Linked DNA regions of Rhodopseudomonas sp. BAL398. The protein of the gene in region 1 interacts with the protein of each later gene in a pairwise test. Links are inferred from orthologs where the notes say so. Each region holds a gene or a part of one and is shown on either strand. Other genes may lie near its edges.

Region 1 (3,314 bases):
GCCCGAGGTATCGACGATGAAGCCGGAGCCGAGCGAGCTGGTCTTGCGCGGACCGGACTTGTCGCCGCCGCGGCGGTTCTTGAAGAAATCGTCGAAAAACTCTTCGAAGGGCGAACCGGGCGGCAGCTGCGGCGTTGCGCCCCGCTCGCTCGGAGCGACCTTGGCTTCGATGGTCTGACTGGTCGAGATGTTGACCACCGCGTCGATCACCTTCTCGGCGACATCGGCGATGCCCTCGGGGCCGCGCGCGCGCGCCGGCGCCGCGATCGTCGCCACGGCGGCGCCAAGGCAGAGCGCCGCCAGCAGCGGACGCAGGTGACGGCGGAAGGCGGGGGTCGCAGCGGACATGGCGGAAATCTCTCCTGGGAACGGGACGAAACGCTTGGCGAACGATCGACAGCAAACTCTGCGCCCGATCCGGGGATCGGCGCAAGCATCGGGTGGTCCTCGCGGCGCAGGCACGACCGGCAATAGCCGAGCTCATCCTTTAAGCCGATTCAGCAGCAAACCATACTGATTTCATAGTGTTCCGACGCCGACGGGAGGGGCGGACGGCATCGCGGAACCGGTCCTCACGCCTGCCTCACCATCCGCCGGATCATTACGGCAAAAAGCCGACGCGGTCGCTCACGATGGCGTTTGAAGCTGGCGGCGTTCGAGCTTCCGCCCGCTTCGGCGCCGACGACCTCGGCCGCCCCGCGCAGGGCGCGGCGGCGGTCAGTGCCGCACAACCCAGATCAGGATCAGGCCGGCGACGGCGGAGCCGATGCCGGAGAGCCGGAGAATATTGTCAGGGGTGGCCAGCGCGCTTTTCATCGCCCGCCGCATCCACGACGGCAGTGCCGCGAACATCAGCCCTTCGAGAACGAACAGAATACCAATGCCGATGAGGAGGTCGGCGAACGCAAAGGACCTCATGCAATTGATTCCTCTCCACGGCGAGCGACCCGCCGCGACGTGATCGAACGGCTGTATTTGACCGGTCCTGTCGACCGCTCTCGCTGGCCGAAGCGATGTCTCGTGGGGGTTCTAAAGCAGAGCGGTGCGGAACGCAAAATCAGCGTTCCGCACCGCACCGCAACACGCTTGCGATCAGGGCCTTGGGGCCGCGCTGGCCTCGGCCGGAACCGCCGGAGCAACAGGGGTGGCCGAAGCGCCCTTTGCGGCCGACGAAGCGGCTGGGGTGGCCGGAGCGGCCGTTGCGGCCGCCGGCTGGCCCGGCTGGCTGCCCGACGGATTGCCGAAGAACCTGAAGAAGTTCGAATCCGGCCGCAGCAGGAAACGGGTGTCGTTGTTCTTCAGTCCGTTCTCATAGGCCGTCATCGACCGATAGAACGCAAAGAAGTCCGGGTCCTTGCCATAGGCTTCGGCGAACAGCCGGTTGCGCTCGGCGTCGCCCGTACCCCTGATCTGCTCGGCCTGCGAATTGGCTTCCGCGACGATCACGGTAGCCTGACGGTCGGCCTTGGAGCGGATTTCCTGGGCCTTCTGTCCGCCCTGGGCGCGGAACTCGGCGGCTTCGCGTTGCCGCTCGGTCTGCATCCGCTGATACACCGCCTGACTGTTCTGCTCAGGCAGATCGGCGCGCCGGATCCGGACGTCGACCACCTGGATGCCGTAGCCGCCGGCTTCCTTGTCGAGCTGATCGCGGATCTTGTTCATCAAGGCTTCGCGCTGATCACGCACCACATCGATGAAGGTGACCTCGCCGAGCACCCGGCGCAGCGACGCATTGAGCAGCGTCGTCAGCTGGATGTTGGCGGCCGGGATCGAGCCGATGCTCTGATAGAACTTCAGCGCGTTCTTGATGCGATAGCGCGCGAAGGCATCGACCACGAGCCGCTTCTGATCGGACGCGATCACTTCCTGCGACGGATTTTCGAGATCGAGAATCCGCTTGTCGATGCTGATCACGGTGTCGATGAACGGCGCCTTGAAATGCAGCCCCGGTTCGGTGACGACGCCAACCGGCTCGCCGAGCCGCACCAGCAGCACCTGTTCGGTTTGAGACACGGTGAACACCGAAGCCCAGCCGACGACGATCGCGACGAACAAGACGATCAGCGCGACGATCCCTGTGATTCCGGTCCTCATCGGGTACCTCCGCTCTTCGGCTGCGGCTGCGCCGGTTTGGCCGGCGCCGCACTCTGCGGCGTCAGTTCGTTCAACGGCAGATAGGGCACGACGCTCTGGGAGCCTGCGCCACCGCCGTCATAGACCAGCTTCTGGGCGCCGCCGAGAACGCGCTCCATGGTCTCGAGATAGATCCGCTCCCGGGTCACGTTGGGCGCCTTCTTGTATTCGTCATAGACGTCGAGGAAGCGCGCGCTCTGGCCCTTGGCCTCGGCGACCGCCTGCCCCTTGTAGCCTTCGGCAACCTGCACGATCTGCGCCGCCCGGCCCTTCGCGTCGGGAATGACGCGGTTGGCGTAGGTCTGGGCTTCGTTCTGCAGCCGCTCCAGATCGGCGCGGGCCGCCTGCACGTCGCGGAACGAATCGATCACCTGCGACGGCGGATCGACCTTCTGCATCTGCACCTGCTGCACCAGAATGCCGGCGCCGTAGCCGTCGAGGATCTTCTGCATCAGATCCTGCACGCCGGCCTCGATCGTGGTGCGGGCGCCGGTCAGGATCGGCTGAATGTCGGAGCGGCCGATCACTTCGCGCATCGCGCTTTCAGCCACCGCCTTCACGGTGCCTTCGGGGTTCTGGATGTTGAACAGATAGTTGCCGACGCCATCCGGCTTGATGCGCCACAACACCGTGAAGTCGACGTCGACGATATTCTCGTCGCCGGTCAGCATCAGGCTTTCTTCCGGAACGTCGCGCGTCGTCGTGCCGCGCCGCGCCGGATCGTTGACGATGGTCATGCCGATGCTGATGGTCGAGACGCGCAGCGCCTTCGGCAGCAGCACGGTCTCGATCGGATAGGGCAGATGATAGTTCAGGCCCGGCTGCACCGTGCGCACATGCTTGCCGAACCGCAGCACCACGCCGAGCTCTTCGGACTGCACCCGGAAGAAACCGGACAGGCCCCAGATCGCCAGCGCGCCGACCAGCGCCACGGCGATGCCGATGCTGCTGAAATTGCCGCCCGGCAGCAGCTGTTGCAGGCGGTCCTGACCGCGACGCAGCAGATCCTCAAGATCGGGTGGTTTTGGCCCCGTTGATTGCGGACCCGAGCCCCACGGCCCCTTCGGACCAGACCCCCACGGGCCTCCGCCTTGATTCTTCCACGGCATTCAAAGTCTCCTTCGCACGGCCCAGAACCGGGCCGGCTTGTAACATCTGCACGGCGTTATAGGGGACAGTCC
Region 2 (3,277 bases), 4.9 Mb from region 1 along the record:
GGCCGGCGATCATTCGCGCCGTGGCGATCGCCGCGCCGACACCGGCCACGCCGATCGTGGCGCTCATCAAATGCCGCAGGTCGAACAGATCAAGCGTCGAGACCTGATGCAGCAGCACCGCCGCGACGTCGAACAGGCCGCCATAGAGATAGAGATTGTCGAATTCGAACACCGAGCGATCGGAAAAACCGCTCTTGTAATAGGCGACGATCAACTCGCCGTAGCGCTGCTGGACCCATTCGTCATTAGTGATCGCGTAGTCGCGGAACGTCGCCAGCACCAGAATCGACAACAGTGCGAGCAGCACCAGCGATCCGAAATCATACGGATTGATCGCCGTCAGCCGGCGCCTGGTCCGCGCCCATTCCAACGCCATAGCGGATCGGACTCGCGGCAACCCGGCATTTTCGACCCGATCGCGGGCGAATGCGGTCACGGCTTAACCAAACACATCGAGGCACGCGTCGAGAACTGCAAATTCCATCGTCCCGTTAACGGTCCCAGCATACCCCATCCCAGAGTCCGCGAGGCTCTACGGCAACGGAACCGAATTGGCAATATGCAACGCAGCGCGGCGCGAATTGCCGGTCGGGGTGCACCACACAACAAAAACGCGGCGTCGCCGCCGCGTTTGTCGTTTTCGATGGCCGATGCGGTCGCTGGCTTACGCCTGCGGCTGCGGCTCCAGCCCGGCGTCGGGGCGTGGGCGCGGCTTGCCGGCGGGCGGCACCGCAGAGGTCCGCGGGCCGGCGGGCTCAAGCACCGATTCGCGTTTCGGCTTCTTGCCATTCAGAAGGTCGGTGATCTCGTCGCCGCTCAGGGTTTCGAATTCGAGCAGTCCCTTGGCCAGCGCCTCGAGATCGGCGCGCTTCTCGGTGAGGATCCTGGTGGCTTCGTTGTAGCCCTCCTCGACCAGCCGCTTGATCTCGGCGTCGATCTTCTGGACCGTCGCCTCGGACGCATTCTGGGTCCGCGACACCGACATACCGAGGAACACCTCATCCTGGTTCTCGCCATAGGACACCGTGCCGAGTTCTTCCGACAGGCCCCAGCGGGTGACCATCATTCGCGCCAGGCGGGTGGCCTGCTCGATGTCGGAGGAGGCGCCCGATGTCACCTTCTGGCGGCCGAAGATCAGCTCTTCGGCGACCCGGCCGCCCATCATGATGGCCAGCCGCGAGGTCATCTGCTCCAGCGACATCGACAGCTTGTCGCGTTCCGGCAGCTGCATCACCATGCCCAGCGCACGACCGCGCGGGATGATGGTGGCCTTGTGGATCGGATCGGTGGCGATGACGTTGAGGCCGACGATGGCGTGACCGCCCTCGTGATAGGCCGTCAGCATCTTCTCTTCTTCGGTCATGACCAGCGATTTGCGCTCGGCGCCCATCATCACCTTGTCCTTGGCCTCTTCGAATTCGGCCTGGGTCACCATCCGCTTGTTGCGGCGGGCGGCGGTCAGGGCGGCCTCGTTGACCAGGTTCATCAAGTCGGCGCCGGAGAAGCCCGGGGTGCCGCGCGCGATCACCTTGAGGTTGATATCCGGCGCCAGCGGCACCTTGCGGACATGGACCTTGAGGATCTGCTCGCGACCGACGACGTCGGGATTCGGCACCACGACCTGACGGTCGAACCGGCCGGGACGCAGCAAGGCGGGATCGAGCACGTCGGGACGGTTGGTCGCGGCGATCAGGATCACGCCTTCATTGGCTTCGAAGCCGTCCATCTCGACCAGCAACTGGTTGAGGGTCTGCTCGCGCTCGTCATTGCCGCCGCCGAGACCGGCGCCGCGATGACGACCGACCGCGTCGATTTCGTCGATGAAGATGATGCAGGGCGCGTTCTTCTTAGCCTGCTCGAACATGTCACGGACGCGGGAGGCGCCGACGCCGACGAACATTTCGACGAAGTCGGAACCCGAGATGGTGAAGAAAGGCACATTGGCTTCGCCGGCGACCGCACGCGCGATCAGCGTCTTACCGGTGCCGGGAGGGCCGACTAGCAGCACGCCGCGCGGAATCCGCCCGCCCAGCCTTTGATACTTGCCGGGGTCGCGGAGGAATTCGACGATCTCCTGCAGGTCCTGCTTGGCCTCGTCGACGCCGGCGACATCCTCGAAGGTGACGCGGCCATGGGCCTCGGTCAGCATCTTGGCGCGCGACTTGCCAAAGCCCATCGCCTTGCCGGCTCCGCCCTGCATCTGTCGCGACAGAAAGATCCAGACGCCGATCAGCGCGATGAATGGCAGCCAGGAGACCAGCAACGAGACGAACCACGGCACGTTGTCGCCAGGCGGCTTGGCGGTGATCGAGACCTTGCCGTTATAGAGGCGCGAGACCAGCGTCGGATCGTTCGGCGCGTAGGTCTGGAAGCTCGAGCCATTGGTGAAGGTGCCGCGAATCTCCGGACCCTGGATCACAACGTCGCGAACCTTGTTCTGATCGACCTCGGTCAAAAGCTGCGAGAACGAGATGTCCTGCGCGGCGGTGCGCTGGCTCGGGTTCTGGAACAGCGTGAATAGCGCCAGCAGCAGCAAGACAATAATGACCCAGAGGGCGAAATTGCGCAGATTGGCGTTCATCGGTATTCCTTCTTTGGCCGCGCGGATCGCGGCCTGGTGCCCTTGGGTGCGCCTCAAGGATAACCTTGGGCTGGCTTAAGTCCAATCTAGGTGCGCCCAGGCCCGCTGCCAAGGGAACCACCGAGGACTATTTAACGTACTATATTGCGCTTCCCGCTGAAATAGTGGCAATCGCGGGCAGCTTCGGCCTCCGTGGTTAAGCGGGCCGCTCAATCGCGCCGCCGCCGTGGCGGAGCCGGTTCGATGCGCAGACGTTCGGCTGTCAGCGTCACCAACGCACCGGCGAGGGTCTGTTTCAACCGGATTCGGCCCTTTGTCCGGCTTACCGGCCCGGTTTCCGCTCCGGCTTGCTCCAGCGCCGCCGCCAGCGCTTCGACCTTACCCAATTCGGCCTGTCCTTCATGGCCGATTTTGTTCACTGCGCGCAGCAGCAATCGAACCCGGATTTCGGCCGCCAGACCGGCAAACGCCCTGGCGTCAAATCCCGGCTTTGCGTCGCCATGCCCCTGCAGCGCCAGATAACGCTCGGCGCCGTCGGTGAGAAGCTCCAGCGCCGCGTTGGCGCGGGCGAATCGCGCCGCCAGCCGCGCCAGATTGCGCGAATCGCAGCCCTCGTCGGCCAGCAGCGGCATCAGGCCGCGCAGCCGCGGCCGGGTGAAGCGCGGGTCGGCATTGCTGGGATCGGTGACGAAGGCG

The links.
Region 2: the proteins of hflC (region 1) and ftsH interact in binary tests that used the Escherichia coli proteins (3 or more experiments, as listed by UniProt). The link is inferred for Rhodopseudomonas sp. BAL398 from one-to-one orthologs.

What each region holds. Positions count from the first base shown.
Region 1 is NZ_CP133111.1:476,046-479,359, reverse strand. Bases 94-3,093 are described here. They hold hflC (protease modulator HflC), read right to left. Parts: upstream 2,095-3,093; coding sequence 1,093-2,094; downstream 94-1,092. Other genes in these bases: hflK (FtsH protease activity modulator HflK), read right to left, coding at 2,091-3,093; RBJ75_RS02195 (DUF2065 domain-containing protein), read right to left, coding at 718-918; RBJ75_RS02200 (Do family serine endopeptidase), read right to left, coding at 94-348. Also shown: more of RBJ75_RS02200, read right to left, coding at 1-93; more of hflK, read right to left, coding at 3,094-3,242.
Region 2 is NZ_CP133111.1:5,377,763-5,381,039, reverse strand. The notes cover bases 124-3,086. They hold ftsH (ATP-dependent zinc metalloprotease FtsH), read right to left. Parts: upstream 2,582-3,086; coding sequence 665-2,581; downstream 124-664. Other genes in these bases: tilS (tRNA lysidine(34) synthetase TilS), read right to left, coding at 2,791-3,086; RBJ75_RS25325 (ArnT family glycosyltransferase), read right to left, coding at 124-376. Outside these bases: more of RBJ75_RS25325, read right to left, coding at 1-123; more of tilS, read right to left, coding at 3,087-3,277. UniProt on the Escherichia coli protein: Acts as a processive, ATP-dependent zinc metallopeptidase for both cytoplasmic and membrane proteins. Plays a role in the quality control of integral membrane proteins.